Regions from separate parts of the Streptomyces sp. NPDC059909 genome, predicted to be linked through region 1. Evidence: riboswitches for the same ligand, from Rfam matches in the RefSeq annotation. Region 1 holds a riboswitch; each other region holds the start of a gene.
What was found. Region 1 has a riboswitch for cyclic di-AMP ahead of ACFV9O_RS24370 (M23 family metallopeptidase). Riboswitches for the same ligand answer to the same signal wherever they lie in the genome.
Positions count from the first base shown of each region.

Region 2: linked by a shared signal. The riboswitch ahead of ACFV9O_RS21885 (C40 family peptidase) and the one ahead of ACFV9O_RS24370 (M23 family metallopeptidase) in region 1 are both predicted to bind cyclic di-AMP.
Region 3: linked by a shared signal. The riboswitch ahead of ACFV9O_RS15785 (M23 family metallopeptidase) and the one ahead of ACFV9O_RS24370 (M23 family metallopeptidase) in region 1 are both predicted to bind cyclic di-AMP.
Region 4: linked by a shared signal. The riboswitch ahead of ACFV9O_RS27170 (peptidoglycan DD-metalloendopeptidase family protein) and the one ahead of ACFV9O_RS24370 (M23 family metallopeptidase) in region 1 are both predicted to bind cyclic di-AMP.

Region 1 is NZ_JBHWKX010000037.1:48,364-55,721, forward strand. Features, by position in the region: gene ACFV9O_RS24335 (leucine-rich repeat domain-containing protein) at 1-775, opposite strand, end outside; gene ACFV9O_RS24340 (TetR/AcrR family transcriptional regulator) at 878-1,471, opposite strand; gene ACFV9O_RS24345 (FBP domain-containing protein) at 1,540-2,028, shown strand; gene ACFV9O_RS24350 (DUF5988 family protein) at 2,112-2,312, shown strand; tRNA gene ACFV9O_RS24355 (tRNA-Met) at 2,486-2,559, shown strand; gene ACFV9O_RS24360 (TipAS antibiotic-recognition domain-containing protein) at 2,698-3,447, shown strand; gene ACFV9O_RS24365 (PP2C family protein-serine/threonine phosphatase) at 3,806-4,915, shown strand; cyclic di-AMP (ydaO/yuaA leader) riboswitch at 5,130-5,265, shown strand; gene ACFV9O_RS24370 (M23 family metallopeptidase) at 5,277-6,335, shown strand; gene ACFV9O_RS24375 (PrsW family intramembrane metalloprotease) at 6,598-7,358, opposite strand, start outside.
Region 2 is NZ_JBHWKX010000031.1:81,928-89,285, reverse strand. Features, by position in the region: gene ACFV9O_RS21915 (8-amino-7-oxononanoate synthase) at 1-1,034, shown strand, start outside; gene ACFV9O_RS21910 (DUF397 domain-containing protein) at 1,000-1,233, opposite strand; gene ACFV9O_RS21905 (helix-turn-helix domain-containing protein) at 1,247-2,104, opposite strand; gene ACFV9O_RS21900 (ATP-binding protein) at 2,396-2,827, shown strand; partial or broken gene ACFV9O_RS21895 (LysE family translocator) at 3,170-3,353, shown strand; gene ACFV9O_RS21890 (DUF6328 family protein) at 3,307-3,891, opposite strand; gene ACFV9O_RS21885 (C40 family peptidase) at 3,959-4,435, opposite strand; cyclic di-AMP (ydaO/yuaA leader) riboswitch at 4,439-4,594, opposite strand; gene ACFV9O_RS21880 (hypothetical protein) at 4,959-5,267, opposite strand; gene ACFV9O_RS21875 (ATP-dependent Clp protease proteolytic subunit) at 5,276-5,911, opposite strand; gene xerC (tyrosine recombinase XerC) at 6,086-7,261, opposite strand; gene ACFV9O_RS21865 (helix-turn-helix domain-containing protein) at 7,254-7,358, opposite strand, start outside.
Region 3 is NZ_JBHWKX010000019.1:76,040-83,397, reverse strand. Features, by position in the region: gene ACFV9O_RS15790 (GntR family transcriptional regulator) at 1-333, opposite strand, end outside; gene ACFV9O_RS15785 (M23 family metallopeptidase) at 522-1,295, opposite strand; cyclic di-AMP (ydaO/yuaA leader) riboswitch at 1,309-1,472, opposite strand; gene ACFV9O_RS15780 (M16 family metallopeptidase) at 1,681-3,069, opposite strand; gene ACFV9O_RS15775 (M16 family metallopeptidase) at 3,066-4,418, opposite strand; gene ACFV9O_RS15770 (DNA topoisomerase (ATP-hydrolyzing) subunit A) at 4,610-7,060, shown strand; gene ACFV9O_RS15765 (CobW family GTP-binding protein) at 7,128-7,358, opposite strand, start outside.
Region 4 is NZ_JBHWKX010000047.1:1,236-8,593, reverse strand. Features, by position in the region: gene dxs (1-deoxy-D-xylulose-5-phosphate synthase) at 1-820, shown strand, start outside; gene ACFV9O_RS27195 (aspartate aminotransferase family protein) at 817-2,202, shown strand; gene ACFV9O_RS27190 (helix-turn-helix domain-containing protein) at 2,341-2,958, shown strand; gene ACFV9O_RS27185 (DUF6126 family protein) at 2,969-3,115, shown strand; gene ACFV9O_RS27180 (tyrosine-protein phosphatase) at 3,135-3,950, opposite strand; partial or broken gene ACFV9O_RS27175 (alpha-galactosidase) at 4,119-5,790, shown strand; cyclic di-AMP (ydaO/yuaA leader) riboswitch at 6,129-6,283, shown strand; gene ACFV9O_RS27170 (peptidoglycan DD-metalloendopeptidase family protein) at 6,288-7,319, shown strand.

The sequences.
Region 1 (7,358 bases):
CGTAGCCGTCGGCACCCGGCGGCAGCGCGGCGACGCATTCGGCCGAGCAGGCGTTGACCAGCAGAGGCAGGACGTCGGTGGCGACCACGAGGGATATCCACACCTGGTGGAGTTCGGCGCCTTCCATCGGGCAGTCGCAGACACTGCATGTGCGGATCGCCGTCGCGCCCCACGCCGTCGGGTCGAGCGTGCCGAGGCTGCCGTTCGGGGTGGGGTCCCCCTCTGCCGACAGGCGGGGGAACGGCGGGCGCAGCTTGAAGTTGCCGAACAGTGAGCGGGTGCTGACCGTGCTCCTGGTGAGCTTCGTGCAGCGGGTGATCTCGTACGGGAACCAGTGCAGACGGTGCGAGGTGTACGGAGTGAACTCCTCCAGGTTCGTCATCCCTCCGATCTCCGGAGGAATCCGTACCAGGTTGCTGCCGTAGAGCATCAGGTGCTTCACCGCGGTCAGCCGGCCGATGGTCGGGGGAAGCGTGATGACGTCGCGCCGCTCCAGCGGGCTGAGCCCGTGGAGAGGACTGAACTCCTCTCTGCCGTCCGCGACGGCCTCGTCGACGTTGTCGAGCAGACGCCGCCACCCGGGCGACGACGTGTCCTGCAGTTCCGCATGGAATCCGACGGGGTCCTGCCGGTTCGCCCTGTGCTGACTGAAGCAGGTGCACTGCTCCTTGTGGACGGGGCGTCCGTCGGGTCCGAACCACTCGGACTGCTGGTTCGCGCTGTCGGCGTGGTTCGCGGGCGGGACGGGCGCCGCGGGCTCGGGCTCGGGATTCATGCGGACAAGATAGGAGCTGCGCAAGGCAATCGCATCGCCTTGGGCGGCAACAGAGCTGCACTGCCGGGCGGTTTCGACGTCCGGACCCCGTGCGAGCCGACGTCAGGGCCGAGTTGGGGGAGTTTCCGCGCGCGGCCAGTGCTCCAGCAGGACGTGCAGCGCCTCGACCGTCCGCTCCCAGGACGCCTGTACGTCGCGGGGGGCCCCGAAGCCGCCCGTCGCCTCGAGGCTGCTGAAGCCGTGGAAGGTGCTGCGCAGCAGGCGGACGGCGTCGGTCAGGTCCGGTTCGGAGAGGCCGTAGGCGCGGAGCATGGCGTACGTGGTCTCGATGGTGCGGCGGTGGGCGGGCGAAGCGGCGACGACCGCGGGGTCGAACTGGATCTGGGCCGCCGCGTAGCGGCCCGGACGGTCGAGGGCGAAGGCGCGGTAGGCCTGGGCGAAGGCCGTCAGCGCGTCCTTTCCGGCGCGGCCCGCGACGGCCGTGGTGATGCGGTCGGCGAGTTCGGCCGTGGCGAGCACCGCGATCCGCGTGCGGAGGTCCGACAGGCTCCGGACGTGCGAGTACAGGCTCGCGTCCTTGACGCCGAGGCGGCGTGCCAGCGCGGACACCGTCACGTTGCCGAAGCCCGCCTCGTCCGCCAGGTCCGCCGCCGTTTCCACCACCCGGTCGGCCGTCAGGCCGGCACGAGCTGCCATGGGCGCCTCTCTGCCTAGGACTATTAATCTGTTGCCTAATATATCTAGGCATGCCTAGCGTCGGCGATATGAAGGCACTGACCGAACAGGACATCCGCGCATCGTTCGTCAACTGCTCGAAGGGCGAGGCCAAGCGGCTGGCCGTGCCCCGCGATCTCGCGGAGCGCCCCTGGGACGACCTGGACTTCCTGGGGTGGCGTGATCCCGGCGCGCCCGACCGCAGCTATGTCGTCGCCGAGCGGGACGGCCGGCTCATCGGGGTGGCCCTGCGCTTCCCGGCCCGGCAGCGGGGCTATCTGCATCGCAGCATGTGCTCACTGTGTCTGACGACCCACCCCGGGGACGGCGTCTCGCTCATGACGGCCCGCAGGACCGGCCAGGCGGGCCGCGACGGGAACTCGGTCGGCCTGTACATGTGCACCGACCTTGACTGCTCCCTCTACGTACGCGGCAGGAAGCAGGCGGTGCCCGGAGGGCGTCTCCAGGAGTCGCTCACGGTGGCGGAGCAGATCGAACGGACCAGGGCGAATCTGTGCGCGTTTCTCGACCGGCTGTGACGCGATCCGGCCTGATGTTGCCTGATGTGGCCTGACGAGGCGCATGAGGTGCATGGAGTACCAGTCCCGGGAAAACTGGACGTATGACTAGCAAGGCACTCCTGGAGGGTGGCCCGGACGACCTGGCAGGACAGATCGTCCCGATCACGCCTCCCGGACAAGAGCTGAAGATCCCGCACCGCGGTGGCTACGAGCACTTCAAGGTCACGTCGCGCCATGAGGACAGCCCGGAGGGGCGGCTGCCCGTGTACGAGTGGTGGGAACGCACGGAAGTCGCCGAGTAGGCCCACGGACGGCGTGGGGACACGAGCGCAAGAACCCGGCCGGGTGGCCGGTGAAGGGCCGGTGACCGGTGTGATGTGGGCTGCCCGGAACGGTGCCTGACCGCCTCGGGACGGCTCACGATCGTCAATTGGAGTGGATCTTGCTCCCGATGGCGTAAGGTGGTGTTCACCGACGCGGGGTGGAGCAGCTCGGTAGCTCGCTGGGCTCATAACCCAGAGGTCGCAGGTTCAAATCCTGTCCCCGCTACTGAACACCGAAGGCCCGGATCCTGATGGATCCGGGCCTTCGGTGTGTCTGGACCCCGTTGCCTGCCCCCAGTCGCCCTGTCGGCTCCGCCACCCCGCGCTTGACCTTTACGCAACGTCAAGTTCTAGCGTGAAAGGCATGGAGTGGTCGATCCAGGAAATCGCCAGGAAAGCCGGTACGACGAGCCGCACGCTCAGGCACTACGGAGAGCTGGGGCTGCTCGTGCCGAGCCGGATCGGCAGCAACGGCTACCGCTACTACGACCAGGACGCCCTGATCCGGCTGCAGCGCATTCTGCTGCTGCGCGAGCTGGGGCTCGGGCTGCCGGCCATCGCGCAGGTCCTGGAAGGACAGCGGGACACGGCCGCCGCCCTGCGCACCCATCTGAGGCTGCTGGAGCAGGAGCGGGAGCGCATCGGGCGGCAGATCGCCTCGGTGCGGACCACTCTCGACCGCACGGAGAGAGGAGAGGAACTCATGGCGGAAGAAGTCTTCGACGGCTTCGACCACACCCAGTACGAGGAGGAGGTGACCCGGCGCTGGGGCCGCGACGCGTACGAGAAGGGCGACCGCTGGTGGCGCTCGCTCAGCGCGGAGGAGAAGAAGGCCTTCCAGGACCGGCAGGCCGGGATCGCCCGTGACTTCGGGCAGGCGTTCAAGGACGGTCTCGCGCCGGACAGCGACGAGGCGCAGGCGATCGCACAGCGGCAGATCGAGTGGCTGTCGGTGACGGTCACGCCGACGAAGTCGTACGTCATCGGGCTCGGCGAGATGTATGTCGCCGACCCGCGCTTCACGGCGAACTACGACCGGCACGGCGAGGGCACGGCTGAGTTCGTGCGCGACGCGATGAAGGTGTACGCGGAGCGCAACCTCAGCGACGACTGAGGCCCGCACTCACGCCCGTACCCCTGATCGGGTCACCAGGAGGGCCCCCTGGTGACCACCCCCGATACGCAGCCGTCAGCCCGCCGACCCGGTGGCCGCAGCTCTGTGGCCCGGCCGACCGGCCGGGACGTAGTCCGGTTGGCCGATGGCGATTCGCCGCGCGGCCCGGCTCCGGCCAGCCTGGGTGGGGCGCGGTAGGTCCGCATCCGTGGGCGGACCGGGCAGGAGACCATCGGTGGGGCAGCGACCAGGCGAAGGCGAACGCGAAGGCGAACGCGAAGGCGACGAGGACCTCGTCGGCGACGAAAACACCGTCGACGAGAGCGCCGGCGGCGCGCCGCGCCGGGACGTCGGCCGCATGATCGTCCAGTTGCTGCCCGTGCTGCTCATCGTGGGCGGGATCTTCTTCGACCTGGCCACCCCGGCGACGTACACGGCATCGCCCCTCTTCGCCGCGTCGCCGATGGTCGCCGCTCCCTTCTTCTCCCCGTGGTACACCCTGCTGGCCGGCATCGGCGCCATCGCGGCGGAGGCGGGGCTGCAGATGTACAACGGCACCTTCACCGAGATCCCGTCCATCACCGAGCTGCTGACCGTGGTCACCGTCGCCGGGCTGGCCCTGTTCATCAACCGGGTCGTGCGCCGCGGCAGCGCGCGCCTCGCGTCCGCACGCGTCGTCGCGGAGGCCGCCCAGCGGGCCGTGCTGCCCTCGCCCGCCGAGCGGATCGGCGGGCTGCAGATCGCCGCGCGGTACGAGGCGGCGCAGGCGGACGCGTTCATCGGCGGGGACCTGTACGCCGTGCAGGACACTCCCTACGGGGTGCGGCTGGTGGTCGGGGACGTACGGGGGAAGGGGCTGAACGCGGTGGAGACGGTGGCCATCGTGCTCGGGGCGTTCCGCGAGGCGGCCGAGCAGGAGCCCTTGCTGGAGGGGGTCGCGCAACGACTGGAGCGGGCGCTGGGGCGGGAGGGCACGAGGCGCTCGGGGCTCGATGTGTTCGAGGGATTCACCACCGCCGTGCTCGCCGAGATCCCACGGGGCGACGGACACGTGCGGGTGGTCAACCGGGGCCATCCGCCGCCGCTCGTCCTCCACACGGACGGAATGCTGGTCGTGCTGGAGCCGAGCGTGCCCGCGCTGCCGCTCGGCATGGGCGGTCTCGGCACCTGGCCCGACCGGGTGGACGAGGCGGCGTTCCCGGCGGGGGCCACGCTGCTGCTCTACACGGACGGGCTGTCCGAGGCGCGCGACGCGCACGGCGTCTTCTACGATCCGCGCGAACGGCTGGGCGGCCGGATCTTCCCCGGCCCAGAGGAACTGCTGGATGCGGTCGTCGCCGACGTACTGCGGCACACGGGCGGCGCATCGACGGACGACATGGCGCTGCTGGCGGTCAGCCGGCCGGAGGAGCGGCGGCCGAAACGGCGCCGGACGATGCCGGTGGTCCCCCATCGCGACGGAACGTAATCGAAAGAGAGCCCTCCGCATAACATTTGATGCGCCGTCAGAAAGTGTGGGTCGGGTGAGGTGGGGTCAACTCGCCCGTTTCTCCCCTCTTGTGGCCGGTAAGTCCAGGCCAATGTCGTTAATGATCAGTGGGAACGGCTTGGAATAGGGCCCTGGTGTCTATTAACGTTCGATAACGCAGCGCGGTCGTCCCAGCCGTCGCAAGAGACGGCACCGTGCGCATGCGCCGAATCCCGCAAGGGAACCGGGGAACCACCAATTGGGGTGAATCGGGCACTTCCTGGTGCTCGTAGGAGACCTTCCTGCTCCGAACCCGTCAGCTAACCCGGTAGGCGAGAAGGAAGGAAAGGAGCACGCCTCCGTGGCGTCCAACGAGCCTGCCCTCCAAGAGCCGCCCACCACCGAGTGGGTTCCCACCGCAGAGTGGGGCCCCGCCGCCGGGACGGAGGAGTGGAACCCGACCGAGGAGTCCGTCCGGCCGGTCCGTGGCAGGCACCGCGTTGTCAAGCAGCGCAACGGTCTCGCCAGGAGCTCCACCGTCCTCGGTGTCGGCGTCATCGCCGCGGTCGGCGCGGGCGGCATGGCCACCGCGCAGGACAAGCCCGCGGTCTCCATATCCCTTCCCGACACCATCACGGACAACCTTCCGGACGCCAAGTCGCTGCCGGGCGTGGGCTCCCTGATCTCCGGGGAGTCCGACGAGCAGGACGGCAACGGGAACGAGGCGCCGCTCACCGCCCTCTCCGTCGCCGACACGGCGTCCGCCAAGGGCGGCGAGGAGAGCGCCACCGGCGCGGGCGAGGCACTGCGCGCCCGCATCCTCCAGCAGGCCGAGCAGCAGCAGGCCGAGGCCGACGCCGAGGCGAAGGCGGCCGCGGAGAAGGCGGCCGCCGAGAAGGCTGCGGCGGAGGCGAAGGCCCAGCAGACCGCGGCCGAGGCCGAGGCCGCGGAGGCGAAGCGGCTGGCCGAGGAGGAGGCGGCGCGCAAGGCGGAGGCCGAGCGGCTCGCCAAGCTCGCCGCGAGCTACGCACTGCCGACGTCCTCGTACACGATCACGTCGACCTTCGGCCAGGCCGGCTCGATGTGGTCCTCCGGCTACCACACCGGTCTGGACTTCGCGGCGCCCACGGGCACGCCGGCGAAGGCCGTGCACGGAGGCACCGTCAAGTCGGCGGGCTGGTCCGGGTCGTACGGCTACCGCATCGTCCTGGAGCTCGAGGACGGCACCGAGATCTGGTACTGCCACCTGTCGTCGATGACCGTCGGCGTGGGGCAGACCGTCACGACGGGCGAGACGATCGGCCGCGTCGGCGCGACCGGCAATGTCACCGGCCCGCACCTGCACCTGGAGGTGCACACCGCGGGTGGCGACGGAGTGGACCCGGCGGCGTGGCTGCGGGACAAGGGCCTCACCATCTGAGGCGTCGCTTCATCGCTTGGTCGATTCACCGAGTCGTCGGCTCAGTGAATCGCCGGTTGGCCAGGTGGCCGGTTCTCCGGTTCGCCCGACGACTCTCGATGCTCGAGTGCACGTTTCGCGTTGGCGTTCACGTTCACAGCGGCCTCGCCTGAACCCGGCTGCCCGCATCCGGGCAGCCGGTCCCGACGTCCCCCTTCTGCTCCTCGTGCTCGTACGACCCCGGCAGCCCTGGCGGCACCCCCCCGACGCCAGGGCTGTCGGCCTACCCCCGGTACGGGTTGTAGCCCCCGTAGTCCCGGTACGGCGCGGGCGCCGGCAGCCAGACCCCGCCCGTCGCCTGGGCCGCGTACGTCAGGGCCGGGGAGGCGACGTGCTTGCGCTTCCAGAGGTGGTGGAGCAGTTCCTGCTCGCGGGCCACGAAGTCCGGGCCGGCCGTGCCGCGGTGGGCGCGGTGACGCAGGAAGGCGAGGGAGGTCGCGAAGGCCTCGTACTCGGACACGGCACGGGCGGCCGCGGGGCCATGGGCACGGCCCGCCACGTCGCGGGCCATCGTGCGCGCCCGCATGGACGAGAGGGCGAGCGGCTCGGTGGGCGAGAGCCAGCCCGCCGCGGCGTACGCGGGGAGCTGGGCCGCGACCGTACGGAGCTCACGCTGCCGGGTCCACACCGCCAGCCAGGTCAGCAGCGCGAAGGCCGGCACCATGAACGCCCCGTACACCGCGTAGAAGCCCCACGGGCCGAACACCCCCGAGCCGTTCCACAGCGCGTGCATGCCCATCGCCATTGCGAGGCCGAGCAGCGGCAGCGCGGTCCTGCGGAACCTTTTCCGGCGTGCCGTGATCGCCGCGATGCCGAAGCCGATGCCCGTCAGCACGGTGAAGAGCGGATGCGCGAACGGTGACATCACGATCCGTACGAAGAAGGTCGCCGCGGTGACGGACGCGAAGCCGGAGTGGCCGAACTCCTGGTCCTCACCGAAGGCGTTGCCGAGATAGAGGATGTTCTCGGTGAAGGCGAAGCCGG
Region 2 (7,358 bases), on a different contig from region 1:
CGAGCAACGACTACCTCGGCCTCACCCACCGCCCGGAGATCACCGAGGCGGCGGCCGGCGCGGCCCGGCGCTGGGGCGCCGGGGCCACCGGTTCCCGGCTGGTCACCGGCAGCACCGAGCTGCACGCGGAACTGGAGCGTGAACTGGCCGGGTTCTGCGGCTTCGAGGCCGCCCTGGTGTTCTCCTCCGGGTACGCCGCGAACCTCGCCGCGCTCACCGCGCTCAGTGCGCACGGCTCCCTGATCGTCTCGGACGCGGGCAACCACGCCTCGATCGTCGACGGCTGCCGGCTCGCGCGGGCCGAGACCGCGGTGGTGCCGCACGCCGACCCCGAGGCCGTGCGCAAGACGCTCGACGCACACCCCGGGCGGCGGGCTCTCGTCGTCTCCGACTCGGTCTTCTCGGTGGACGGCGACGCCGCCCCGCTGACCGGTCTCGCCGAGGCCTGCCGTGCGTACGGGGCCGCCCTGGTCGTCGACGACGCGCACGGCTTCGGGGTGCTCGGCGACGGGGGCAGGGGAGCTTTGCACGCCGCCGGGCTCGCGGGGGCCACGGGCGTCGTCGCCACGCTGACGCTCTCGAAGTCACTGGGCAGCCAGGGCGGTGCCGTCCTCGGCCCGGTGCGGGTCATCGACCACCTCGTCAACGCCGCGCGGACGTTCATCTTCGACACCGGTCTCGCCCCGGCCGCCGCGGGAGCGGCCCTGGCGAGCCTGCGGCTGCTGCGCCGTGAGCCCGGACTCGCCGACCGGGCCCGCGCCGTCGCGACCACGCTCCACGAGCGGCTGACCGCGGCCGGGCTGACCGCGGCCCGTCCGGACGCGGCGGTCGTCTCCGTACAGGCGCCGTCGCCGGAGTCGGCCGTGCGGTGGGCCGCGGACTGCAGGGCCGAGGGGCTGGCCGTCGGCTGCTTCAGGCCGCCGTCGGTGCCGGACGGGATCTCGCGGATCCGGCTCACCGCGCGCGCCGACCTCACGGAACGGCAGATCGAGACGGCCGTCAGCGTGATCCTGCGGACGGCTCCGCCCCGCTGAACCCGGCGGTGTCCAGGGAGCGCACGAAGCCCGTCCACGCCTGCGGAGAGAAACGCAGGTGTGGCAGCCGGACGTTCTTGGAGTCGCGCACGGCCAGCGCGCCGTCCGCGTAACAGGCCGTCTCGACGCAGTTGTTCATGCCGACACTGCGGCTGCTGCGCCGCCATGGGGTGCGTATCCGTGCGTGGTGAGCAGACATGTGTGTGCCTTCCCTACGCGCCGTCACCGATCCCGGCGATGAGATCCAACGAGTTCTCGAACGAGAGGGCATGCGCCTGCATGGTGCGGAACGCGGCGCCGTACGCCTCGAGGTCTTCTTTCCGCTCGAGATAGAGGCTACTCGTCAGATGGTCAAGAACAACCACGTCCAGATCAGAAGTGGTCGGGAAGGAGAAGATAACGAAAGGTCCGGTGAGGCCCGCATAGCCGCCCGTCGAGAAGGGCAACACCTGCAGCCGTACATGGGGGAGTTGGGCCAGCTCCAGCACCCGCGCCAGCTGCCCGCGCATCACCCGCGGCCCGCCGACCTGGCGCCGCAGCACCGCCTCGTCCAGGACCGCGCTGAACTCCAGCGGACGCTCCGCACGCAGCACTTCCTGACGGGCGAGCCGCACCTCCACCAGTGAGTCCACGGTCGCCGCCGGCGCCCCGTCCAGCGCGGAACGGGTCACCGCCCGTGCGTAGTCCGGGGTCTGAAACAGCCCCGGCACCACCGAGGTCTCCAGGGTGCGCGCGGAGCTCGCCTGCGACTCCAGGCTGATGAAGTCCCGGTACTGGGGCGGGATCACCCCGCGATAGGCGTGCCACCAGCCGGTGCCCCCGCCACCCGCCGAGCCCGCGAGCGTCTCGAGCAGTTCGCGCAGCCGGGCGTCGGTGACGCCGTACGCGTCGAGCAGCCGCACCACATCGTCCGGTCTCACACCGCTCGTACCGGTCTCCACCCGGCTCACCTTCGACTGGTGCCACCCCACGAGCCCGGCGGCCTCCCGGCTGGTGAGGCCCGCGCCGAGACGCAGGCCGCGCAGCTCCTCGCCGAGTTTGCGCCGACGCACCGCGGGACCGTGCCGCATGCCCGCCGCCTCCTTCCGGTACTCGGGCCCCTTTTCCGGACCATGCCGAGCCGTCCGGCGGAGCGGCCACCGAAACGGCAGCCACCCAGTGTGCGCCCAAATGCGTTCTCACGTCGCAGAGTTCACCGCTTTGAGCGACAGATATATGCATATCTTGGTGGATCGCCACCAACTGCGTCATCAACGGTGGCAGTCTGGCGCGAAGCGCAGTCCGAGGCCGCTCCGGCGCACCTTCCGCCACGTGTCGCCACGTGCCGGCGTCCGGCCCCGGTGGGAAAGGGACAGCTCGCCATGGCAGACCACCAGGAAGCCTCCGTCACTCTGCCGAGCGATCCCGCCTCGGTCTCCGCCGCGCGGAGATACGTCACCGGCGTCCTCACCGACTGGGGCCTCCCCGGTGAGGCGGAAACGGCCGACACCGTCCGGCTGATCGTCTCCGAACTCGCCACCAACGCCGTGCAGCACACCTTCGGACAGTCGCCCACCTTCACCGTGAACGTCCGGCTCGAGCGCGACGAGCAGCTGCGCATCGGGGTCACCGACAGCCATCCGCGCTGGCCGCAGCGGCTGCCGGCGGCCGTCCAGCAGGACAACGGGCGCGGGATGGTGATCATCCGCTGGCTCACCACCGAGTGCGGGGGAGAGCTCTCCGTGACCCCGACTGCGGAGGGCGGCAAGACCGTCTGGATCGCGCTGCCCTGGACCGCGCCGACCCTCCCATGACGGAGTCCGCCGCTGTGGGCCCCTGTGCCCTGCGGACGGGCTCAGGGTGAGCCCCGTCGGCCCTCGAAGCGCGGGGCCGGGGCGACGTCCCAACGATCAAGCCCCTCCGGCGATTGAGGAGCGGGGCCCGGGGCAGAGCCCCGGCGGGGGCCAGGGGGCGTAGCCACACGAGGGGTCCGGGGTCTTGCCGCAGTGCGGGAACTGGCCCGCGGGCCCGGGCAGGGCCCCGCAGGCGGCAGGGGGTGTCCGGCGTCGCGCGGGCGAATCCCGTGCGGAGCAGGGCGCGCAGCGCCCGACTCGTAGCCCGCTGCACCTGTGCCGGACGGCGCGGCCGTGCTGCATCGCATCCTGCTGCCGGCCACGATCGTGCTCGCGCTGGTCCGGTTCCCGCTCGTGGCGCTGCTCGTGTACCGGCTGGGCCGGTGGCTGCGCCGCCCGCGTACTGCACGGACCGTGGAGGGGGGTCAGCGGCGGTGCACTCACCGCCCTCGGCCTGACCCTGGTGACCGCTCCTCCCGACCATTGAGCCTCCGCCGGACGGCCCAGGGCAGCACGGCCCAGAGCCCGGCGCAGACGAGCAGCGTCGCGGCAGCGGCCACGATCCCTTCCGGCGTGCCGTGCACGACGTCGACGACCAGCAGCACCGCGGAGGTCAGCGCCAGGGCGAGCACCGCCATGCCGATGCCGGCCAGCCGTGACGAGACCAGCACGATCTCCTCCTTGGCGCCTCTGCGGAAGAGACCGCGGTGCAGTGCGGCGGGCGCGGTGAAGAGCGCCGCGGCCACCACGGCGAGTAGCAGTGTAGTCACGTACGTGCCGCGCTGGAACGAGTCGAGGCTGGGGAACCTGGCCGTGAAGGCCAGGGTGAGGAGGAAGGCGAACAGGATCTGCACGCCCGTCTGGATGACCCGCAGCTCCTGCAGCAGCTCGATGAAGTTGCGGTCGGCGCGCTCCGCCTCGGTCTCACGGCGCGCGGCGGCGTCATGCGGGTCGTTGCGCTGTGCGTCGTCGTTCCGCCCCGCGTCGTTGTTCCGCGGGGCGCCGGGGCTCTCGTCGTCGGGCATACCGTACGAGTAGCCCGTGCCCCGCGGAACATGCCACCGACTGGTCCGACCGGCTGACCCCGGCCGGTCAGCGGACGCGTCCGTACCGGACGCTCTTGGTCCAGATCTTGCTCAGCTTCACGACGGAGCCGGTCTTGGGGGAGTGCCAGATCCTCCCGCCGCCCGCGTAGATGCCGACGTGGTACACGTATCCGCCGGAGCGGAAGAACACCAGGTCACCGACCTGCCGGCGGGAGGCCGAGATGTGGCGGGTGCGGTTGTACTGGGCCTGCGCCGTGCGCGGCAGCCTCTTTCCCGCCTTCTTGTACGAGTAGAGCGTGAGTCCCGAGCAGTCGAACCGGTACGGGCCCGTGGCCCCCCACCGGTACGGCGCGCCCCTCTTGGACGCGGCCACCTTGAGGGCCTTCAGCGCGTGGGCCGACGCCGCGTGGGCCTCCGAAGCGCCGCCAGGGACCAGCAGGGAGCCGCCGACGGCGGCGAGAGTGAGAGCCGAGACGGCACCCGTCCGGGAGAGCAGGGACGGACAATGTGTCTGCGCAGTCATGCGCAACCCTTCGTCAGCCGCCTGTGAAGGATGACCTGTCGGGTTCGGACCTGCGAAGACGCCCGGCCGCCGCAGCGGCTTCACCCCGAGGACCGGCCACGGTGGGCGGCCGGACCGTACTGCTCGGGTCCTCCACTCCTGCCGAAGCACTCATGTCGACCAGGCATCCGGTGCGGCGGCAGGACTCGGCGTCCGCCCGGACCGCCCCGCCGCGGTGGCGGGGGCTTGTCGTCCCAGGGATCTTGACGCACGAACTGCCCGATTTCCGAGTCGAAACGACGATATGTGAGGCTCCTCACCACTGATCCAATCGAGTGGACCAAGCCGTTCGGCCCATCACGAGTGGTCGCATGACGAGCGCTGTACCAGCAACGGAACGCGCCATTCAGCCAGATGGCCCATCCCGCCGCGCAACTTGTCGCGCACAAAAGTTGAAGCCGCGACTACTCCGGATGGGCGACACCCACTCGTACGTCCCTGGCCCTCCCGTGGCGCGTTCCGTACCGGCGCGGGGCCGCCCCGCTCAACTCACAGACTCCGGCGGGACCGTGATTCGCGCGGTCCTCCGCTCCCCGTCCAACACCCGCAGGGCGCGGGCCAATGTGGGTGCGTGCAGCTCGCTCTCGCCTCGGGCGTGCATCAGCGCGAGGGCGTCCCGCAGGGCGATCGCCCGTGCGGCCAGGGCCTGGGCGGCGCGGAGGGCGCCGTACGTGTGGGCCCCCCTGGCCGGATTGATCCGTCCCAGCTGGTCGACGACTTCGAGATAGCGGTCGATGAACTCGCTCTCGGCGCGGGTCAGTGCGGGCAGCGGGGGCAGTTCCGGAGGCAGCACGGGCCGGTTCACCGTTCCCCGTGCGAAGCGGCCGACGTCTTGCGGTTCTTGACGATGTGATCGACCAGGCCGTACTCCTTCGCCCCGGCCGCGTCGAACACAGTGTCGCGTTCGATGTCGGCGGCGATACGTTCGGCGCTCCGGCCCGTGTGGCGCACCAGCATGGCGGAGATCTGGTCGCGCAGCCGCAGCAACTCCTGTGCCTGGATGCCGAGATCCGTCGGCTGACCCTGGAGGGGCTCGGGGAGGGCGGGCTGCTGGACGAAGACCCGGGCGCCGGGCAGGGCCATCCGTTTGCCGGGCGTGCCGGCGGCGAGCAGTACGGCGGCGGTGGAGGCGGCCTGGCCCAGGCACGTCGTCGCAACGTCGCAGGTCACCACCTGCATCGTGTCGTAGACCGACGTCATCGCGCTGATGGGGCCGCCGGGGGAGTTGATGTAGAGGTTGATGTCCTGGTCGGGGGCGGCGTACTCGAGGTACAGGAACTGGGCGATGACGTCGTTGGCCGAGGTGTCGTCGACGGTCGTGCCGAGAAAGATGATCCGCTCCTCCAGCAGCTTCGAGTACGGGTCGAGCGTGCGGAGGCCTGCGCTGGTGCGCTCGGTGAGCTCCGGCAGAACGTAGCGGGCGGAAGGTCGGTGCATGGCGTACCTCTCCTCGTGCGCGAATCTCTGTAAAAAATGTACAGGACGTACAGGCCGTTATGATGGGGAGCATGTTCTACGGCCTGAGGAGAGTTGCCAGGTCAGGGGCGGTTCTGCTCGCTCGCTGAGAGCGAACATCTCACGGTTTCTCACGTTGGGGTCTGTCGCGCCTCCTCACCGACGCCCAGAAGAGCGTTCAGATGGATCACGGCCTCGCCCATATCGGCGGCCGTCGGGTGGACGTACACGCGCTTCGTGAAGCTCGCGTTCGTGTGCCCGGCCCCACGCGGCGAGGATCGTGTCAGAGACCCCGTTCGTCGCCAGGAACGTCAGGCACGAGTGCCGGGCGTCGTACAGGCGCACCTTCCGCAGGCCGAGCTTCGCCATCAGCGAGTAGGCGTGCTCCCGCAGCTGGCGCGTGCTCATGGCCTGCCCGAGCAGGTCGACGAACACGTACCCCGACTCCAGGTAGTACGAGCCCATCGCGGCCCGCTCGGCCTCCTGCACCACCTGCGACTGCAGCAGGGCCAGGCGCACCGGCTCGGGCAGCGGGAGCGTCCGCTCCCCGGCCTCGGACTTGGTGTCCTTCTCCAGCACCCGGATGTTGCCGATCATCGTTCGCGTGTTCGCCACGTCGAGCGTGCCCGCGGTGAAGTCGATGTCGTCCCACCGCAGCCCGGCGACCTCCGCCGGCCGCAGCCCCATCAAGCCGAGCAGCAGCGGGGCGAACAGGCGGTCGTCGCGGATGCCGACGACGAACTGCTGCACCTCGCTGACGTTCCACGGCTTCGCCCGCTGGTTCTCCCGCTTGTCGGCCTTCCGGGCCATGCGAGGCACCGTGACGTACTCGGCCACGTTCCGGGCCACGAGGCGCTTGCGTACGGCCAGTCGCAGCGCGGCCCGCAGGCGGCCGAGGACGCCGTCAGCGGTCGTCGTCCGCAGCCCGGTGCCCTTCTCCCCGCCGCGCCGCCGTGCGCCGACAAGCAGCCAGGACACGAAGTCCTCTACGTGGTCCTCGGTGAGCTCCTGGAGCCGGATATGCCCGAGGTGCTCGTACACGTGCACCAGGGCGTTGCGGTAGCCGACGAGCGTGGACTCCTCCACCTCGATCCGCTTGTGCTCCATGTACAGGTCGAGCAGGCCTCCCACGGTCATCTTGCTGGGGAGGATCAGCTGCCCGGTACGCCGTTCGTGCTGCAGCCGTGCAAGCTCAGCCTTGGCCTCCGCCTTGGTATCGCGGGTCACGGTCAGCTGCTTGCGCTTCCCGTCCGCGTCGCGGCCCACGTCGATGACGAACCGATAGCGGGTCGACCCGTCCCGCAGCGTTACCTTCTTGATCGGATCAGCCATCACTGCCACCCTCGGGTGGCTCGATGAGTCCCTGCTCGCGCAGCCACTTGTCGATCGGGACCCCCGCCTCGCGCAGTTGGGCGTGGATCGTGGCGAC
Region 3 (7,358 bases), on a different contig from region 1:
GCCGAGCCTGACCAGGCCGCGCAGCACTTTGAGGTGGGCCTCGGTGCGCCGTTGCGCGGCCCGCGCGGCGCCCAGCGGCTCCAGCAGCATCCGGATCTCCAGCAGATCGGCGGCCTCCTGCTCGGTGGGCTCGGCGACGCACGCTCCCGCGTGCCTGCGGGTGACGACGAAGCCCTCCGCCTCCAGGGTCCGCAGCGCTTCGCGCACCGGGACGCGTGAGACGCCGTAGCGGCGCGCCAACTGCTCCTCGGTGAGCCGGCTGCCGCGCTCGAAGACACCGGAGACGATGTCGTCGCGGATCGCCGTGCATACCGAGCGCGCAGGAATGCGCATACCGAACCTCCGCCTTTAATCCGCGCGAAACCCCGTCGAGCGACGTCTGTTCGGTGACTCTATTGCAGTGAGCCGGAAATTCCGATGGCCTACGGGAATCCATGGATATCTTTTGGCCGGAATACGCTGGCCGAAAGCCCCGGCCGGTCTTCATGACCGGGCCGGGGCCCACGCCGCGGAGGCAGGTGTCAGACGCGGACGCCGTGGCCGCGCAGATACGCGACCGGGTCGATGTCCGAGCCGTAGTCGGGGCTCGTGCGGGCCTCGAAGTGGAGGTGCGGCCCCGTCGAGTTGCCGGTGGACCCGGACAGACCGATCTTCTGGCCAGGGGTGACGGTCTGGCCGACCGAGACGCCGATGGACGACAGGTGGCCGTACTGGGTGTACGTGCCGTCCTTCATCTTGATCACGATGTTGTTGCCGTACGCGCCACCCCAGCCGGCCTCCACGACCGTGCCCATGCCGACGGCGACGACCGAAGTGCCGGACGGGGCGTGGAAGTCGACGCCGGTGTGGCCGCCGGAGGACCAGACCGCGCCGCCCGCCTGGTAGCCGGTGCTGATGTACGAGCCGGCGACCGGGAGCGTGTAGGACATCAGGCGCTTGCGCTCGGCCTCGCGGGCGGCCCGCTCCTTGGCCTCGCGGGCCGCCTTGAGGCGGGCTTCCGCCTTGCGCTTCGCCTCGGCCTCGGCCTTCGCGCGGGCCGCGGCCAGGTCGGCCTCACGCTGCTGGGCGTCGGCCTGGGCGTCGATCTGCTCGGCGAGGGTGTCGGCGGCGACGAAGGCCTGGTTGAGGCCGGTGTCCTCGAGGGAGGGGAGTTCCGTGTCGGCGGCGAGCGCCGGGGAGGCGAGGCTTCCGATGACGCCGGTGGTGGCGAGGGCCGCGGCGCCGGCGAGACCCACGCGCTTGCGCGTCAGCCGGCTCGGACCACGATGCTTCCCGGTGGCACGGGTGAACGCCATGTAGTGGCTGATCCTTTCCTTCCTTCTCGCCTACCGGGTTAGCTGACGGGTTCGGAGCAGGAAGGTCTCCTACGGGCCCCTCCGCACGGGTGCGAAGGCGTCCGATTCACCCCAGGGGACATGTGGGTCCCCGGCTCCCCGGGCTCGCGCCCGACGGGGACTCGGCGATGGCTGTCCGATGCCGCGAATGCGGCTGGTGCAACCGGCGGACAGCGCAGATGACGCTAAGCCGGACATCTTTCAATCACCAAACGGACACAGAGATTTGTTGTACATGCCACAGGGCAGAAGCGCAGCCTCTCCAACAAAACGGACATACGGAAGGGCCCCGTTGGCACGATGCCAACGGGGCCCCACGAGTGCGCCGGAGCCGACCGGCAGTCAATCAGCCCGTGACAACGGTCACTTCACCGATTCCGAGCGCCTTGACCGGCTCCTCGATCTCGGACGCGTCGCCGACGAGCACCGTGACGAGCCTGTCCACCGGGAAGGCGTTGACGACCGCGGCCGTCGCCTCGACGGTGCCGGTCTGGGCCAGGCGCGCGTACAGCTGGGCCTGGTAGTCGTCCGGGAGGTGCTGCTCGACCTGGTCGGCCAGCGTGCCCGCGACCGATGCCGCGGTCTCGAACTTCAGCGGGGCCACACCCACCAGGTTCTGAACGGCGACATCGCGCTCGGCGTCCGTCAGGCCCTCCGCGGCGAGGGTGCGCAGCACCTTCCAGAGGTCGTCCAGCGCCGGGCCGGTGTGCGGGGTGTCGACGGAGCCGCTGATGGCGAGCGTGGCCGCGCCCGTGCCGTCGGCGGCGGAGCGCAGGACCTGGGCGAAGGCCCGGACCCCGTACGTGTACCCCTTCTCCTCGCGCAGGACGCGGTCCAGGCGGGAGGTGAGGGTGCCGCCGAGGCAGTACGTGCCGAGGACCTGGGCCGGCCAGACCCGGTCGTGCCGGTCCGGGCCGACGCGGCCGATGAGGAGCTGCGTCTGGACCGCGCCGGGGCGGTCGACGATGACGACGCGGCCCGTGTCGTCGGCGGTGATCGGCGGCATGGGACGGGTCCCGGCCTGGCCACCGGTCCAGGCGCCGAGGGTGTCGGCCAGCACGGCGTCCAGGTCGACGCCGGTCAGGTCGCCGACCACCACGGCGGTGGCCGATGCGGGCCGGACATGGGCCTCGTAGAAGGCCCGGACGGCCGCGGAGTCGATGCGCTCGACGGTCTCCTCGCTGCCCTGGCGGGGGCGGGACATCCGGGAGGAGGCCGGGAAGAGCTGCTTGGAGAGCTCCTTGGCGGCGCGGCGGGCGGGGTTGGCGGTCTCGTGCGGGATCTCGTCCAGCCGGTTCCGTACGAGCCGCTCGACCTCGCTGTCGGCGAAGAGCGGCGCGCGCAGGGCCTCGGCGAGCAGGCCGAGCGCCTTGGGGAGCCGGGAGACGGGCACCTCGAGGGAGACACGGACGCCGGGGTGGTCGGCGTGCGAGTCGAGGGTGGCGCCGCAGCGCTCAAGCTCGGCGGCGAACTCCTCGGCCGTGTGCTTGTCGGTGCCCTCGGAGAGCGCCCGGGCCATGATCGTGGCAACGCCGTCGAGGCCCTCGGGCTCGGCGTCCAGCGGGGCGGTGAGGAAGATCTCCACGGCCACGACCTGCTGGCCGGGGCGGTGGCACCGCAGGACGGTCAGTCCGTTGTCGAGCAGACCGCGCTCGGGGGCGGGGAAGGCCCACGGCCTGGCCTCGCCCGCCTGCGGCTGCGGGTGGAAGTCCATGGTCACGGCAGCGTCGGTCACTGGTCCGCCCCCTCTGCGTCGTCGTTGTCGTCGGCGGCGTCGTCCTCGCCGGCCGCGATGGGCTCGTACACCAGCACCGCCCGGTTGTCCGGCCGCAGCCGGGCCTGGGCGACCGCCTGCACCTCCTCGGCGGTGACGTCGAGGACCCGCGAGACGGCGCTGAGCGCCAGCTGGGGGTCGCCGAACAGCACCGCGTACCGGCACAGTTCGTCGGCGCGGCCCGCGACCGTGCCGAGCCGGTCGAGCCACTCGCGCTCCAGCTGGGCCTGGGCGCGCTCCATCTCCTCGGCCGTGGGGCCCTCGGCGGCGAACCGCTCCAGCTCGTCGTCGACGGCGGCCTCGATGTCGGGCACCTCGACCCCGCCGGACGTCTTCACGTCCAGCCAGCCGAGCGAGGGCGCCCCGGCGAGCCGCAGCAGACCGAAGCCCGCGGCGACGGCCGTGCGGTCGTGGCGCACCAGGCGGTTGTGCAGCCGGGACGACTCGCCGCCGCCGAGGACGGTGAGCGCCAGGTCGGCGGCGTCGCACTCGCGCGTGCCGTCCTGCGGAAGGCGGTAGGCGGCCATCAGCGCGCGGGCCGGGACCTCCTCCTCCACGACCTCGCGCAGCTGCTCCCCGATGATCTCGGGCAGGGCGCCGTCGCGCGGCGGCTGCTTGCCGTCATGCGTCGGGATGGAGCCGAAGTACTTCTCGATCCAGGCGAGGGCCTCCTCCGGGTCGATGTCGCCGACGACCGACAGCACCGCGTTGTTCGGCGCGTAGTACGTACGGAAGAAGTTCCGCGCGTCCTCCAGCGTCGCCGCGTCCAGGTCGGCCATCGAGCCGATCGGGGTGTGGTGGTAGGGGTGGCCCTCCGGGTAGGCGAGAGCCGTCAGCTTCTCGAAGGCCGTTCCGTAGGGAACGTTGTCGTAGCGCTGGCGGCGCTCGTTCTTGACGACGTCCCGCTGGTTCTCCATGGACTCCTCGTCGAGCGCGGCGAGGAGCGATCCCATGCGGTCGGCCTCCAGCCAGAGCGCGAGCTCCAGCTGGTGGGCGGGCATGGTCTCGAAGTAGTTGGTGCGCTCGAAGCTGGTGGTGCCGTTGAGCGAGCCGCCCGCACCCTGGACCAGCTCGAAGTGGCCGTTGCCCGGCACCTGCGCGGAGCCCTGGAACATCAGGTGCTCGAAGAGGTGAGCCAGGCCCGTACGCCCCTTGACCTCGTGGCGCGAGCCGACGTCGTACCAGAGGCAGACCGCGGCGACCGGGGTCAGGTGGTCCTCGGAGAGCACCACGCGCAGACCGTTGGCCAGGCGGTGCTCGGTCGCTGTCAGGCCGCCGGAGCCGGCCTGGGCTGTGGCCGTGTGACCCATGGGCATGTAGTCCCTTCGATCGCGTTGCTGGATGTCCTGCCACTGTATGCAAGCCGGTCGGAACCTGGCGAAGTTCCCCCAGCTTCCACCCGGTGTTCCGGGTCGCGGTCGGCGTTGTCGGTGGGACGGTCCACAATGGTCCGCGTCAGATCACGTTCATGGTTCATGTTGGTGAAGGAGCCGCAGCAGCGATGGCCCGCCGCAGCACGAAGACGCCGCCGCCCGACGACTTCGAGGAGAGGATCCTCGACATCGACGTCGTCGACGAAATGCAGGGCTCCTTCCTCGAGTACGCGTACTCGGTGATCTACTCCCGGGCCCTGCCGGACGCCCGGGACGGAATGAAGCCCGTGCACCGCCGGATCGTGTACCAGATGAACGAGATGGGGGTGCGCCCCGACCGCGGATACGTGAAGTGCGCCCGCGTCGTCGGCGAGGTCATGGGCAAGCTCCACCCGCACGGCGACGCGTCGATCTACGACGCGCTGGTGCGCATGGCCCAGCCCTTCTCGATGCGTCTGCCGCTGGTCGACGGCCACGGCAACTTCGGCTCCCTGGGCAATGACGACCCTCCGGCCGCGATGCGTTACACCGAGTGCCGGATGGCCGACGCGACGAGCCTGATGACCGAGTCGATCGACGAGGACACCGTCGATTTCTCGCCGAACTACGACGGGCAGGAGCGGGAGCCCGTCGCCCTGCCGGCAGCGTTCCCGAACCTGCTGGTCAACGGCGCCTCCGGAATCGCCGTCGGCATGGCGACGAACATGCCGCCGCACAACCTGGGCGAGGTCATCGCCGCGGCCCGCCATCTGATCAGGCACCCGGGCGCCGACCTCGAGACGCTGATGCGGTACGTGCCCGGTCCCGACCTGCCGACCGGCGGCCGGATCGTGGGCCTGTCCGGGATCAAGGACGCGTACGAGACGGGCCGCGGCACCTTCAAGATCCGCGCCACGGTGACCGTGGAGAACGTCACGGCGCGCCGAAAGGGCCTCGTCGTCACCGAGCTGCCCTTCACGGTCGGCCCGGAGAAGGTGATCGCGAAGATCAAGGACCTGGTCGGTTCGAAGAAGCTGCAGGGCATCGCGGACGTCAAGGACCTCACGGACCGTGCGCACGGACTGCGTCTGGTCATCGAGGTCAAGAACGGCTTCATCCCCGAGGCCGTCCTGGAGCAGCTGTACAAGCTGACGCCGATGGAGGAGTCCTTCGGTATCAACAACGTGGCGCTGGTCGACGGCCAGCCGCTCACGCTGGGCCTCAAGGAGCTGCTCGAGGTCTACCTCGACCACCGCTTCGACGTCGTCCGCCGCCGCAGCGAGTTCCGGCGCGGCAAGAAGAGCGACCGGCTGCACCTCGTCGAGGGTCTGCTCGTCGCGCTCCTGGACATCGACGAGGTCATCCGCCTCATCCGCTCCAGTGACAACTCGGCGCAGGCCAAGGAGCGGCTCATCGCGCACTTCTCGCTCAGCGAGGTCCAGACGCAGTACATCCTGGACACCCCGCTGCGCCGGCTCACCAAGTTCGACCGCATCGAGCTGGAGAGCGAGCGCGACAAGCTGACCGCGGAGATCGCGGAGCTGACCCGGATCCTGGAGTCGGACGCCGAGCTGCGCAAGCTGGTCTCGGCCGAACTGGCCGCGGTGGCCAAGAAGTTCGGCACCGAGCGGCGCACTGTGCTGCTGGAGTCCGCGGGCACGCCCCTTCCGGCCGCGTCGCTGCAGGTCGCGGACGACCCGTGCCGGGTGCTGCTGTCCTCGACGGGGCTCCTGGCCCGTACGGTCACCGGGGAGCCGCTGCCGGACGCCGGCGGCAAGCGCGCGAAGCACGATGTGATCGTCTCCGCGATTCCCGCGACCGCGCGCGGCGACGTGGGAGTCGTGACCTCGGCCGGGCGTCTGCTCCGGCTCTCGGTGATCGACCTCCCGCAGCTGCCGGACACCGCCGCAGCGCCGAATCTGTCGGGCGGGGCACAGCTGTCCGAGTTCCTGTCCCTGGAGGCGGACGAGACGGTGGTGTGCCTGACCACCCTCGACGAGGCCTCTCCCGGTCTGGCGCTGGGCACGCTGCAGGGCGTGGTGAAGCGGGTCGTGCCGGACTACCCGGCCAACAAGGACGAGCTGGAGGTCATCACCCTCAAGGAGGGCGACCGGATCGTGGGCGGCACCGAGCTGCGTACGGGCGAGGAGGACCTGGTCTTCATCACCTCCGACGCCCAGCTGCTGCGCTTCCAGGCCTCGCAGGTCAGGCCGCAGGGCCGGCCGGCGGGCGGTATGGCGGGCATCAAGCTCACGGAGGGCGCCGAGGTGATCTCCTTCACCGCGGTCGACCCGGCGGCGGACGCGGTGGTCTTCACGGCCGCGGGCTCCACCGGCACGCTGGACGACTCGGTGACGAGCGCGAAGCTGACGCCCTTCGACCAGTACCCCCGCAAGGGCCGGGCGACCGGTGGCGTGCGCTGCCAGCGGTTCCTCAAGGGCGAGGACGTCCTGGTCCTGGCCTGGGCGGGTGCGAACCCGGCCCACGCGGCGCAGAAGAACGGCACCCCGTCGGAGCTGCCGGAGATCGACCCGCGGCGTGACGGCTCGGGTACGCCGCTGTCGAAGCCGGTGGCGGCACTGGCGGGCCCGGCGTCGTAACCGCGGCACCTCGAGCACGCAAGCGCGCCCACTGGCGGGTGGGCGCGCTTCGCCGTTTTCCGCTCCCCTACCAGCCGTCCGTGTCCTGCGGGACGGCCTGCCTCGGCTCGGGCTCCGACTCGTCCTCGGGCTCCGGCTCCGGCTCCGGCTCCGGCTCCGGCTCCGGTACGTAACGGAGGATGCCCCACATGGTGTGCTCCTCCGGGGCGTCCTGCGGGCCGTTCACCCTGGCGGCGTCGAGCTCCTTGAGCAGGCTCCCCGTGTCGATGCCAGCGCCGATGAGGACCAGTCGGGTCGC
Region 4 (7,358 bases), on a different contig from region 1:
TGGCCTCCACCCCGTCGTCGCCGTCTACGCGACCTTCCTCAACCGCGCCTTCGACCAGGTGCTGATGGATGTGGCACTGCACAGGTGCGGTGTCACGTTCGTCCTCGACCGGGCCGGGGTCACCGGCACGGACGGCGCGTCCCACAACGGCATGTGGGACATGTCCGTCCTCCAGGTCGTCCCGGGGCTCCGGATCGCCGCCCCGCGCGACGCCGACCAGCTGCGCGCCCAGCTGCGCGAGGCCGTCGACGTGAGCGACGCGCCGACCGTGCTGCGCTTTCCCAAGGAGTCGGTCGGAGACCCGGTGCCGGCGCTCGGCCGGGTCGGGGGCATGGACGTACTGCACCGCAGCGACGACCGGAACCCCGGCGATACCGGCCACCAGGGTGGTGACGGCCTGCACCGCGGCGATGACGCCGATGTGCTGATCGTCTCCGTCGGAGCGCTCGCGTCCGTGTGCCTGCAGACCGCCGATCTGCTGGAGGCCCGCGGACTGCGCTGCACCGTGGTCGACCCGCGCTGGGTCAAACCCGTCGACGAACAGCTCGCCCCGCTCGCCGAGCGGCACCGCCTGGTCGCCGTCGTCGAGGACAACAGCCGGGCGGGCGGGGTCGGTGCGGCTGTCGGACAGTCGCTGCGGGACGCCGACGTGGACGTACCGCTGCGTACGTTCGGCATCCCCGAGCAGTTCCTCGCGCACGCGAAGCGCGGCGAGGTGCTGGCGGACATCGGCCTGACACCGGTGGAGATCGCCGGACGGATCAGCGCCGCCCTGGCCCGCCGCACGCACACCGACGAGCCCAAGGAGTACGGGCCATGAGCAAGGAGTTCGACCTCGGGCGGCTGCTCGCGGAGCGCGGCGGCGAACGGTACGAGCTGCACACGAGACACCTCAACCACCAGCTGCCGCGCATGCTCCGCACCATCGGCTTCGACAAGGTCTACGAGCGCGGAGAGGGCGCCTACTTCTGGGACGCCGACGGCAACGACTACCTCGACATGCTCGCCGGCTTCGGCGTCATGGGCCTCGGCAGGCACCACCCCGTCGTCCGCAAGGCCCTCCACGACGTCCTCGACGCCTCGCTCGCCGACCTCACCCGCTTCGACTGCGCGCCCCTGCCCGGGCTGCTCGCCGAGAAGCTCCTGGCCCACAGCCCGCACCTGGACCGGGTCTTCTTCGGCAACAGCGGTACGGAAGCGGTCGAGACGGCCCTCAAGTTCGCCCGGTACGCAACGGGGAAGCCCCGGGTCCTGTACTGCACGCACGCCTTCCACGGGCTCACCACGGGCTCGCTCTCGGTCAACGGCGAGGCGGGATTCCGGGACGGCTTCGCCCCGCTGCTGCCCGACACAGCGATCGAGCTGGGCGATCTGGCGGCACTGGAGCGCGAGCTGAAGCGCGGGGACGTGGCGGGCTTCGTCGTGGAGCCCATCCAGGGCAAGGGCGTGCTCGAGGCGCCGCCCGGCTTCCTCCGAGCGGCCCAGGAGCTGCTGCACAGCCACAAGGCGCTGCTCATCGCCGACGAGGTGCAGACCGGCCTCGGCAGGACCGGCGACTTCTACGCGTACCAGCACGAGGACGGCGTGGAGCCCGATCTGGTGTGTGTCGCGAAGGCCCTCTCGGGCGGCTACGTGCCGGTCGGTGCCACCCTGGGCAAGGACTGGATCTTCAAGAAGGTCTACTCGTCGATGGACAGGGTGCTGGTGCACTCGGCGAGCTTCGGCTCCAACGCACAGGCGATGGCCGCCGGGCTCGCGGTCCTGTCGGTGCTGGAGGACGAGCAGATCGTCGCGAACGCGCGGGCGACCGGGGACCTGCTCCGGACGCGGCTCGCGGCGCTCGCCGACCGCTACGAGCTGCTGCGGGACGTCCGCGGGCGCGGGCTGATGATCGGGATCGAATTCGGCAGGCCGTCGTCCCTGAAGCTGCGCAGCCGATGGACCATGCTGCAGGCCGCCCGCAAGGGACTGTTCGCGCAGATGGTGGTCGTACCGCTGCTGCAGCGGCACCGCATCCTCACCCAGGTCTCCGGCGACCATCTGGAAGTGATCAAGCTGATTCCGCCGCTGATCATCGGCGAGCCGGAGGTCGACCGCTTCGTCGAGGCCTTCACCGCCGTGATGGACGACGCCCACGGCGGCAGTGGGCTGATGTGGGACTTCGGCAAGACGCTCGTCAAGCAGGCCGTCGCCAACCGCTGAGCCCGCCAAGCGATGAGCGTCGCCGGCCCCTGAGACCCACCGCCCGTCGCTCCGACGGCGTCGGCGCCCTGGCGTGAGCACTTTTGCCTCTAGGGCAAGCAATTTGCCCCAGAGGAAAAATCCTGGCCCAATGGAGGCATGAGCCTTCCCCCAGGACACCCGGTCGGCCCGGCCGCCGCAGCGGCGGCGGACGAGCTCCCCGACGTCGCACCCCGGCTGCGCGAACTGCGCCGCCGCGGCGGCCTCACCCTGGAGGCCGCCGCCCAGCGGGCGGGCCTCTCGCCCGCCCATCTCTCCCGGCTGGAGACCGGCAACCGGCAGCCCTCGCTGCCGATGCTCCTCGCCCTCGCCAGGATCTACGGTACGACGGTCTCCGAGCTCCTCGGCGAGCTGCCGGCGGAGCGCGACGCGATCATCCGGGGCGGCCGGATGGGTCCGGCCGAGGCCGACGGCTGGACGTACCGGCAGGCCGGCGGCCGCGGGCGCGCCATGCAGGCCCTGCGCGTGCGTGTCCCGTACGGGACGCAGGGGGATCTGGTCCGGGTCCATCCCGGCGAGGAGTGGCTCTACGTCCTCGAAGGGCGGCTGCGGCTCGGCCTCGGCGACACCGTGCACGAGCTCGGACCCGGGGACGGCGCCCACTTCGACTCGCTCACCCCGCACCGGATCGGTGCCGCCACGCAGGACGGCGCCGAGTTGCTCTTCGTCCACACCCTGCTGCAGAGCCCCGACCCGCACGCACACCCGCACGCCTGAGGAGACCGCCATGCAGGACAAGCCGTCGTCGCGCCCGGACGCGAACCAGGAGCAGAAGTTCCCCGTCGGGTTGATCGTCCGGCTCTTCGCCTACCTGGTGGCGGGCCACCTCTTCGCGGCCTTCCTCTACCTGCTGTTCAGCGTGGGCGGCCAGTGACCCACCGCCCGGCGGGGTCTCAGACCGAGCCGTCCAGCAGCCGCTCGCGCAGCCGCTCACGCGTCTCGGGCGAGATCCCGAGGCCCTCGGAGAGATAACGCTCGGTGCCGCCCCAGGTCTCCTCGATCGTGTCGAACGCCGCCGCCAGATACTCGGCGCGGGCGTCGAAGAGCGGGCTGAGCAGCTCCATGACCTCCGGCGACATCCCCGCGGGGGAGGAGTCGCTGCGGCGCACCTTGTAGCGGCGGTGCGGGTCGTTCGACTTGAGGTAGTCGGCCTCGATCGCATCACGCTCGACGCCCACCGCCAGCAGCGAGACCGCGATCGACAGTCCCGCGCGGTCCTTGCCCGCCGCACAGTGCATCAGCGCCGGAACGCTGTCTTCCGCCAGCGCGTGCAGCACCCGGCTGTGCTCGGCCGTCCGCTCCTTGATGATCATTCGGTACGAGGCGGACATCCGGCCGGCCGCCTTGCCGTCGGCGAGGATCGACCTGAGCTGGGCGAGGTCGCCGTCGCGGACCATCTTCCAGAACTCGGCGCCGTCGGCGGGGTCGCTGAGCGGGATGTTGAGGTTCCGCACGCCGGGCAGCTCGACGTCGGGGCCCTCCAGCTTGTGGTCGGCGGCGTTGCGGAAGTCGAAGACCGTGTGGAGCCCGAGGGACGAGAGGAAAGCGGCGTCGCTCTCGGTGGCGTGCGCGAGGTGGCCGCTGCGGAAGAGCCGTCCGTACTGCACCCGGCGCCCGTCGACGGTCGGCAGTCCGCCCACGTCCCGGAAGTTGCGCACCCCGGCGAGCTCGGGTTCGGTCGACGGGGGCTGGGGCAGCTGCTGCGTCACGGGGGCTCCTCCGTGTCTGCGGTCGGCACTGCTCGCCGACGATGGCGCGCTCCCGACCCTACGACATCGATTCCTCAGGCAATCATCTTGGTGGTCGGGGCAAGAGCGTTGCCTCCAGGGCGGGTTCGACCGATGATGTTCGGACCTGTGCGAATCTGGGGGGTTGGGATGATCGAGCCGGTCGGCAAGGGGCGAATCTGGGTGCTGTCCGGGCGCACGAGCAGCTACGCGCTCCACATCACCGACCGCGACGAGCTCCTGCATCTGCACTGGGGGCCCCGGATCGGACCGGCCGACGCCGAGGCCCTGGCGGCCCGGCCCCTCCCGCCCTACTGGCCGTTCGAGTCGCAGCTCGACGGCCACGAGGAGTATCCGGTCGAGGGCGGCCCCCGGTTCGTACGGCCCGCCCTCTCCGTACGCACGGAAGCGGCGCGCGGCACCGAATGGCGCTACGACGACGCACAGGTGGACGGTGACGAGCTGCGGCTGCGCTTCGACGACCCCCTGCACGGCCTCGCGCTGACCCTGCACTACCGGATGCGGGACGACTCCGACGTGGTCGAGCGCTGGGTCACGGTGGCGCACGCGGGGGAGGGGCCGGCCCTGGAGCTGCTGCGCGCCGACGCCGCCGTATGGACGCTGCCCTCCCGCGACCGGCGCCGGCTCTCCCAGCTGCACGGCCGCTGGGCGGCCGAGTCCCGGCTCGTACGGTCGGAGCTCACGTACGGAGAGAAGGTGCTCGGGTCGCGCCGCGGGCACACCGGCCACCAGCACCTCCCCTGGGCCGCCGTCGACGACGGAGAGGCCACGGAGGAGACGGGGGAGGTGTACGGCTGCGCCCTCGGCTGGTCGGGATCATGGCGGATCGCCGTACAGCACCTGCCCGACGGCCAGGTGCAGATCAGCGGCGGCGCCGGCTACGACGACTCCGGGCTGCTGCTCCTCGCGCCCGGTGAGACATACACCTCACCCGTCTTCGCCGGGCTGTGGACCGACAAGGGCTTCGGCGGTGCCAGCCGCGCCTGGCACGCCTGGCAGCTGGCGCATGTGATTCCGGACGCGCGGGCCTCCCGGCCGGTCCTCTACAACTCCTGGGAGGCCACCGGCTTCGACATCTCGGAGGAGCAGCAGCGGGCCCTGGCGCGCCGGGCCGCCGGGATCGGGGTCGAGCTCTTCGTGGTGGACGACGCCTGGTTCGGGAAGCGCACCAGCGACCGGGCGGGGCTCGGCGACTGGACGCCGAACCCGGACCGCTTCCCGCAGGGGCTGAAGCCGCTCGCCGAGGAAGTGCACGCGCTGGGCATGCGGTTCGGGATCTGGGTCGAGCCGGAGATGGTCAACGCCGACAGTGATCTTTACCGCGCCCACCTTGGCGGCCTGGGTGACGGACAGCCCTAATGTGCAGCTCAACAGCTCCCTGCGGTTCCGTTTCGTCAGCGCGATGGCCGGGGTGCTGGGCGTCGGGGGCGACCTCACGCGATGGAGCGAGGACGAGCTGACCGAGGCCCGCGGCTGGGTGGCTCTCTACAAGAAGATCAGGCCGGTCGTGCAGCACGGCGCGCTCCACCGGCTGCGGCCGCCGGAGGGCGGGCTGAGCGCCGTGCAGTACATACGCGGCGACGAGATCGTCGTCCTGGCGTGGCTGCAGGCTCAGCACTACGGAGAGCGGCCGCCCGCGATCAGGCTGCGGGGGCTCGATCCGGCGGCGGCGTACGAGTGCCTGGACACGGAGACGGCGTACCGGGGTGCGGTGCTGCTGCATCACGGAATGGACACGGGGCTGCGCGGTGATCTCGATGCGGTCGTGCTGCGGCTGAGGCGTCGGATCGGCCGGATCTGACCCTTCCGTTTGCTAAGTCGGACCTGGCTCGTCATATGCCTTTAATGGGGCTTCTGTCCGAATTCAAATGCTTTAGCAGAACACGCCCCGATTGCCAGGGAGATGGGCGTCGTTGCGTGAGCGGGATCATATTCGTGACGGTCTGTTGCCGTGTCCCGTCATCAATTCCCCTTGCGGGTAAGGAAATCAGGGATCCCCGATCGACGGAGGGTGACCGGGAAGTCCCTCTTGCCAGGGACTGGGTGAATGTCGGGTCAATGGGGAGGCTTGTACCCGCCGATTTGCTCGCTTACGGTCGCCGCAATCCGGTCGGACCGCCTAATCCTGCCGCCGACCGGAATACGCACCCACCCCACGCGTGGCAGGAGCGGGGGACCCAGGTAGTTCGCCGGTCCGGAGTTCCGGACGGCTAGGGGTCAAGTCGCGTGCAAGCGCGACCGGGCATCTCCAGCCCGAACCCGACAGCTCACCTCGTAGGCGCCGGAGAGGAATTCGCCATGCCCAAGGGCAAGCATCGCCGTCCGAGGACCAACCCGATCACGCGCGGATTCGTCGCCGCGGGCACGGGTGGCGCCGCCATCGCAGTCCCGCTCATCGGCGCCGCAGGTGCACACGCCGCGGAGGCGTCCGCGCCCACCGTGACCCGCGAGCATGTCGCCACCGTCGCCCAGAAGGCCGCCCCGCAGACGCCGAAGGCGGGGAAGGCCGCCAAGACCTACACGGTCGTGGTGGGCGACTACCTGTCCAAGATCGCCGTGGAGCAGGACATCGACGGCGGCTGGAAGAAGCTGTACGCGGACAACCGCGCGGCCGTCGGCGAGAACCCGTCGCTGATCCACCCGGGCCTCAAGCTCACCATCGGCGCCAAGGCCCAGGCGAAGGCCCCGGCCGAGGCTCCGGCCAAGGTCGAGGCTCCCGCGGAGGCGAAGACGAAGGTGCGGGCCGAGGTTCCGGCCAAGGCCGAGGCTCCCGCGGAGGCGAAGACGAAGGTGCGGGCCGAGGTTCCGGCCAAGGCCGAGGCTCCCGCGAAGGCCGAGCGCACGCAGGCCCGCGCCGAGTCCGGCTCCGCAGCCGCCAAAGCGCCCGCCGCTGCCCCGGCCGCCGCCCCGCAGCGCAGCCTCTCCGACTACTTCGCGGCCCCCGTCGACGCGAGCATCACCACCGCCTACCGCACCGCCGGGGCCATGTGGTCCAGCGGCTACCACACCGGTGTCGACTTCGCCGCTGCCACCGGCACCTCCGTCAAGGCCGTCGGCGCCGGCACCGTCGTCTCGGCCGGCTGGGCCGGCGCGTACGGCAACCAGGTCGTCATCCGGCACAACGATGGCACGTACTCGCAGTACGCCCACCTCTCCTCCCTCGCGGTCTCGTCCGGCGAGAGCGTGAGCGGCGGGCAGCAGATCGGCCTCTCCGGCTCCACCGGCAACTCCACCGGGCCGCACCTGCACTTCGAGATCCGCACCACCCCGAACTACGGCTCGGACATCGACCCGCTGGCGTACCTCCGCCAGCACGGTGTCTCCCTGTGAACCTGACGTAACGTCAGCAGAGTCCGCCGTTCCCCGACC